Regions from separate parts of the Rhizobium sp. AG855 genome, predicted to be linked through region 3. Evidence: predicted binding sites of a transcription regulator. Region 3 holds the regulator's gene; each other region holds the start of a gene.
The links. Region 3 encodes PhoB, which activates phosphate uptake and scavenging genes when phosphate is short. Its sites were predicted from a motif close to TGTCATNNANCTGTCAT; they were not measured.
Positions count from the first base shown of each region.

Region 1 (2,263 bases), on a different contig from region 3:
GGGCGACTGCTCGGCAAGATCCTTGTGCCGCAGACCGTCTCCAATGTCTGTTTCGGCGGACGCCACAAACACGTGCTGTTCATCACCGCCTCGACCAGCGTCTATTCCGTTGCGCTCAACCGTCGCGGCTGCTGAGCGGCGAGGGTCCTTCCCTCGCCCGCTTTTTCGGGATCAGCTGCGGATGGTGAACTGCACCCGGTCGGCCGGAAAGCGGGTGATCGCGTACTGGATCGGTCGGCCCGCCGTGTCGGTGTTCAAGGCGCGGGTGACCAGCACGATGGCGCCGGGTGTGAGCTCCAGGCTCGCCACGTCATCCGGTTCGGCATGGACGGCCGAGATTTCCGTAAAATCACGCAAATAGTCATCAATGCCGAAGCGGGCGAGTGCTTTCGTGATCGAGCCGCTTTCAGCAAAGGCTTCATCGATCCCGGCAAAGCGGTTGGCCGGAAACCACATGGTCGACCGGGAGACGGCGCGACCATCGGCGCGGCGGACGCCGTCGAGCCGCAGCACGGTCTCGCCCGCAGTAAGCCCCAAACGCTTCTGCACCTCCACCGACGCGGCCTCAGTCTGTGAGGCCAAGAGCACGCCCTTCAGATCCCGCGCCTGATCGCCGATGCCCTCGGTGAAGCGCGTCCTGCGGCCGATCGGGAAATCGAACTTGTCGCGCCGCTCGATCATCGTGCCGCGCCCCTGCGATGCCTTGACGATCCCCTCCTGCGCGAGCGCCGAAAGGGCTGCCCGCACCGTATGCCGGTTGACCCCGAATTCCTGCGCCAGCGCCGTCTCCGCCGGCAGCATATCCGTGGCGTCGTAAAGCCCGGCCGCGATGTTGGCGCGGATACGATCGGAAATCTGCCGCCAGAGCGACACTCCCTTCTGTTTTTGAATCATGCTTTTTGCCTGCCCCTGTCACACCCTTGTCACGCCGCACCTCTAATCATACAGTAACTTGTATGGTTGTCTATATTAATAGACATTATGAGGATTGGCGATGAACAGAGCCCTTCAGACTGAAATGGCCGAGATGCCGGCCCGCAAGCGGATCGTCGATCTGCTCGCCCGCGCCACAAGACCGGAACTCAAGACGGCACTCGCCGGCCTCGGTGATGTTCCCGATCACGCCCTGTTGCGCGGCCCTGAAACGGGCCTCGTGATGATCCGTGGCCGGATCGGTGGCGGTGGTGCGCCCTTCAATCTGGGCGAGGCGACGATGAGCCGCGCCAGCATTCGCCTCAGCGACGGCCGGGTCGGTCACGGGTACCGCTTGGGCACCGATCGCAAGGCCGCAACACTCGCAGCATTGATCGATGCGCTGGCACAGGATGCGTCCGCACTCGCCACACTCGAGGCCGGGCTTTTCTCCGAGATCACGGCCCGCCTCGAAGACGAGGCTCGCCAGACGCGCGAGGAAACGGCCGCCACGAAGGTGGATTTTTTCACCATGGTCAGGGGAGAAGACTGATGACCCAGACGACTGAAAGCCTGGTCGGCGGCTTTGCCGATGCCGTCTTCGATGCCCAGACGGTGTTTCGTGCCGTGATGGACGCCATAGCGCGGCCGGGCACAATCGGCTCCGTGCTGCCGCGCGTTGGGCCCCCCTCACCGCTCGGTGCCGCAGCCGGCGCCCTGCTCCTGACGTTGTGCGATCATGACACGCCGGTCTGGCTGACCTCCACGCTGTCGAAGTCCGCCCTGCCTGGCTGGATCGGTTTCCACACCGGAGCGCCCCTGACACCGAAAAAGACCGAAGCGAAATTCGCCTTTGTCGAGGCGGGCGCCCAGCCGCCGTCGCTTGCCCATTTCACCCTCGGCAGCCAGGATTATCCCGACCGGTCGACGACATTGATCCTTGAAGTGCAGAGCCTAGAGGGCGGCCCTCGCCTCGATCTGCGCGGCCCCGGCATTCGCGAGACCGAGACGATCGCGCCGAAGGGTTTGTCGGACACGTTCCTGCGTCAGTGGACCGACAACCGCGCCCAGTTCCCGCGCGGTGTCGATGTCGTTTTGACCTGCGGTCGCCAATTTCTGGCCCTGCCGCGCACCACCAAGATCCGCCATCTGGAGGCCTGAGCCATGTATGTTGCCGTCAAGGGTGGCGAAAAGGCCATCGCCAACGCCCATCGCCTGCTCGCCGACCGTCGTCGCGGCGATCGCAACCTGCCCTCGGTCACCATCGACCAGATCGTTGCCCAGCTCGGCCTCTCCGTCGACCGGGTCATGGCCGAGGCCTCGCTTTATGACGTGAAGCTTGCAGCGCTCT
Region 1 covers NZ_RAQG01000005.1:294,339-296,601, reverse strand. Annotated here, with positions in the region: gene DFO46_RS20620 (SMP-30/gluconolactonase/LRE family protein) at 1-135, shown strand, start outside; gene phnF (phosphonate metabolism transcriptional regulator PhnF) at 172-894, opposite strand; gene phnG (phosphonate C-P lyase system protein PhnG) at 995-1,465, shown strand; gene phnH (phosphonate C-P lyase system protein PhnH) at 1,465-2,073, shown strand; gene DFO46_RS20600 (carbon-phosphorus lyase complex subunit PhnI) at 2,077-2,263, shown strand, end outside.
Region 1: a site for PhoB is predicted at 911-927, ahead of phnF (phosphonate metabolism transcriptional regulator PhnF). Genes of this name have one in related genera too.

Region 2 (2,263 bases), 2.4 Mb from region 3:
TCATGGGGCTTTGGGCAGCGCTCGAAGCGGACCGGGCAGGGCTTGCCACGCTGCTCGTCGATGCCGGACCGCTTGCGGGCGGTGCAAGCGGTGGACTGCTCGGCGCGCTGATGCCGCATATGCCTGACAAATGGAACGACAAGAAACAGCTGCAATTCGACGCGCTGCTTTCGCTGGAGCATGCGATAACAGCTTTGGAGGGCGAGACCGGACTTTCCGCCGGCTATCGCCGGTCCGGCCGTCTGATCCCGCTGCCGAAACCGCATCTGCGCAAGATTGCCGAACGGCATCAGGCGGAAGCCGAAACCAACTGGAGCCAGCAGGGCGTGCGTTTCAGCTGGGACGTCATCGACCGGTCGCCGCATGGTGACGGCTGGCCGGCGTCCGATGTGATGGCGGCGGGTCTGGTCTCGGACACGTTTGCGGCGCGCGTTTCGCCGCGCGGACTGACCGCCATGCTCATTGCCCGCTTGCGGCAATCGCCGCGCGTGACGTTTCGGGAAGGCGTCGCGGTTGAGGCCATTGATACGACGGGTGCGCGTGCCACCCTGTCCGACGGCAGCAGCATCGGATTCGGCCATCTGATCGTGGCTGCTGGACATGCCTCGTTTCCGCTTTTGTCTGCCCTTGGTCCGGCGCTCCCGCGTCCACTCGGCCAGGCGGTGAAAGGGCAGGCGGCGCTTCTTTCGGCACCTTCGGTGGCGCCCGATCTGCCGCTGCTCTATCTCGATGGCCTCTATATCGTGCCGCATGAGGGCGGGCAGGTCGCGATCGGCAGCACCAGCGAGGATCGGTTCGACGAGCCGTTTTCGACGGATCGGCAGCTGGATGATCTTGTGGCGCGGGCGGTGCAGCTTGCGCCCGCGCTCGGCGATGCCGATGTGATCGAGCGCTGGGCGGGCCTGAGGCCCAAGGCAATCGACCGCGATCCGATGGTCGGGCCGCATCCCGAGGCCGAGCGGGTGATCGCGCTTACCGGCGGTTTCAAGGTCAGCTTCGGGCTGGCGCATGTGCTGGCGCGCGCGGCGCTCGCGCCAATCCAGGGGCTGGACGCCGGATTGCCGGCCAGTTTTTCGACCACCCATCACCTCGCCGTCGCGGCCACGCTCGGCTGATCGGCCGAGGTCAGCACCAAGACGCTGGCACGACACGCGGTCGTGAGCGGCTTAGGCTTCATCTGTCAGATTTCACGCCTCCCGTTTCGTCATACTGTCATGCAAATCACCTAACCACTGGGTTGCAACGGCACTTGCTAAAGTGCCCGAACCGAGCCAGCACGGGGTGCTCGACATGCGTTATGCCATCTGCTTCACGCCGCCGCCCGGCGATCCGCTGACGCTTGCCGCTGCCGGCTGGCTCGGACGCAATGTCTATTCCGGCCATGCGGTGGATCATCCAGGCCTCAAGGGAATCGGCGTGCACGAAATCGCCTTCCACACGGCGCTTCCCCGGCGTTTCGGTTTCCACGCCACCTTCAAGGCGCCGTTCCGGCTGAACGAGGGGGCGAATGAGGCGATGCTGCTGCGCGAACTGATGCATTTTGCCGGTAGTCTGGAGCCGGTGACGCTGTCGGGCCTCAGCGTCGGGCGGGTCGGAGAAGTCTACGGGCTCATTCTCGACCGGCCGTGCAGCGCCATCGACCACCTGGCGGCGGCCGTCGTGCAGGCCTTCGATGGCTATCGGGCACCGCTCAGCGAGGCCGAGATCGAGCGGCGCAATCCCGAGCGCCTGTCGGCGCCGCAATTCTCCAACCTCAACCGCTGGGGCCATCCTTACGTGATGGACGAGTTCCGTTTCCACATGACGCTGACCGGCCCGCTTCTGGCACGGGATTTCCCGCGCATCGAACAGGGTCTGAAGGCCCATTTCGATCCGGTGCTCGCCGAGCCCGTGGTTGTGGCCAATCTCGCGCTGTTTGTCGAAACTGAGCGGGGCGCGCCGTTTACCGTGCATTCGCTGCATCCGCTGGGGCGGGTTTCCAGCCGCAAGATTGCCTGACCGGTTTGCGCTGCAGCAAATTCCGCTTTTTCCATCTCGACAGCTGCCATCGTCGCCAATAGCCTCGCGTCAAAACACGAGAGGTGAACCGATGACGACTGCTCCCTATCCCCGCGACCTGATCGGCTATGGCCGCGACATTCCCGATCCGAAGTGGCCGGGGGATGCGCGGATCGCGGTGCAGTTCGTGGTAAACTACGAGGAGGGCGGCGAAAGCTGCATTCTCGATGGCGACCCGGCATCGGAATGCCTCTTGTCAGAGATC
Region 2 covers NZ_RAQG01000003.1:784,140-786,402, forward strand. Annotated here, with positions in the region: gene DFO46_RS03795 (FAD-binding oxidoreductase) at 1-1,115, shown strand, start outside; gene DFO46_RS03800 (DUF1045 domain-containing protein) at 1,291-1,998, shown strand; gene puuE (allantoinase PuuE) at 2,090-2,263, shown strand, end outside.
Region 2: a site for PhoB is predicted at 1,200-1,216, ahead of DFO46_RS03800 (DUF1045 domain-containing protein). Genes of this name have one in related genera too.

Region 3 (2,263 bases):
TCGGATCTTCGTGAAATCATCGGTGCCCTTCGCATCGCCGCCGACCTTGAGCGCGTCGGCGATCTCGGCAAGAGCAATTCGAAGCGTGTCGTTGCCATCCAGGCAACGGGCGTGCCGCGCAAGCTCGCCCGTGGCCTCGAACATCTCTCCGACCTGGCACTCGCCCAGCTCAAGGAAGTGCTCGACGTCTACACGACTCGCTCTGCCGAGAAGGCGAAGTCGATCCGTGACCGCGACGAGGAGATCGATGCGATCTACACCTCGCTGTTCCGCGAACTGTTGACCTACATGATGGAAGATCCGCGCAACATCACCAGCTGCACGCATCTTCTGTTCTGCGCCAAGAACATCGAGCGCATCGGCGACCACGCAACGAACATCGCCGAGACGATCTATTACATGACCACCGGTGCGGTTCCCGAAGGCGAACGCCCGAAGGAAGACCTGACGTCTTCCGTCGGCGCGATCAACGAATGAGCCGTGGCCGCAGCGAGGTAATGGTTTGATGCAGCCGAAAATTGCCGTCGTCGAAGACGAGGAGGCGCTGAGCGTGCTCCTGCGTTACAATCTGGAGTCGGAAGGATACGAGGTCGAGACGATCTTGCGCGGCGACGAGGCCGAGATCCGTCTGCAGGAACGGGTGCCGGACCTGCTGATCCTCGACTGGATGCTCCCGGGCGTTTCCGGCATCGAGCTCTGCCGGCGCCTGCGCGTTCGTCCGGAGACCGAGCGCCTGCCGATCATCATGCTGACGGCGCGTGGCGAGGAAAGCGAGCGGGTACGCGGTCTGGCGACGGGTGCGGACGACTATGTCGTCAAGCCGTTCTCGACGCCGGAACTGATGGCCCGTGTCAAGGCGATGCTGCGACGGGCAAAGCCCGAAGTGCTGTCGAGCGTCCTGCGTTGCGGCGACATCGAGCTTGATCGCGAAACCCATCGCGTTCATCGCAAGAGCCGCGAAGTTCGCCTCGGCCCGACCGAGTTCCGCCTTCTCGAGTTCCTCATGACATCGCCCGGTCGCGTCTTCTCTCGCTCGCAGCTGCTGGATGGCGTCTGGGGCCACGATATCTATGTCGATGAACGCACCGTCGACGTGCATGTCGGGCGTCTGCGCAAGGCTCTGAACTTCTCCAACATGCAGGATGTCATCCGCACCGTTCGCGGCGCGGGCTACTCCATGGAAGCATGATTTGCCCGGAAGGATATGTGTTCGGAGGGCTCCCACCGGCTGAGACATCAGGGCTTTGCGAATAAAGTGCTGTTTGATCAGCGCGTTGCGAAACGTTCGCGGTAAAAAGAGGGCGTGATACTCAACCGCTTCTGGAAAACCCTGTGAAGCGTATCCAAGCTGCCGAAACCGGATCGTTCTGCAATTCGTGCAAGCGGCCAATCCGAGCTTTCCAGCAGTAGCTTCGCTCGATCGATCCGGATGGTTTCGACGAACTGCGCAGGCGTCGTTCCGGTCTGCTTGCGGAAGGCGCGCGAAAAGCTGCGTTCGCTCATTCCGCATCGCGCCGCGAGGGCCGGGCCCGAGAAGTCGCCAACCGGATTCCCGATGATATCGTGGAGGAGCGATCGCAAGCGAGGCGCCACGTCGCTTTGGATGGCAAGGCTGCTGCTGAACTGCGACTGCCCTCCTGGGCGCCGCATGAAAAGAACCATCTGACGGGCCACAGCCAGAGCAACTTTGTGGCCGAAATCGGCTTCGATCATCGACAGCGAAAGGTCGATGCCTGCGGTGATGCCTGCTGATGTGAAAACGGGCGGATCCGCGACGAAGATTGCATCTGGTTCGACGACAGCCTGTGGGCAGAGTTTTTCGAGCAGTGCGACCGAAGCCCAATGAGTGGTCGCCCTCTTGCCATTAAGATAGCCGCCGGCGGCCAATACAAAGGCTCCGGTACAGACGCTGGCCAGACGACGGGTTGCCGAGATCCGAGTGGACAGCCAAGGCAGCAGGTCCGAGTTGAAAATCAGATCGCGAAGCGCGTCTTCGCTGCCTCCGGGAACGATGATCGTGTCCAGGTCGGAGGGGAGATCCCGCAAGGCGATCGCTCCCCCCAGACTCAGGCCAGTCAGGCCACTGCAGGATACCGGCCCGCCCAAGGGAGATGCGAGGATGATTTCGTAGGATTGCCCGGCATCCGTCAGATGCTGGTTGGCAATCGCAAACGCTTCCATCGGCCCGACGACATCCAGTGCCTGGACACCATCATAGCCAATAAACGCAATCTTCCGGTGTGAAGAGACGCCCATCATCATT
Region 3 covers NZ_RAQG01000003.1:3,185,940-3,188,202, reverse strand. Annotated here, with positions in the region: gene phoU (phosphate signaling complex protein PhoU) at 1-477, shown strand, start outside; gene phoB (phosphate regulon transcriptional regulator PhoB) at 506-1,189, shown strand; gene DFO46_RS15670 (helix-turn-helix domain-containing protein) at 1,267-2,263, opposite strand, start outside; gene DFO46_RS15665 (DJ-1/PfpI family protein) at 2,262-2,263, shown strand, end outside.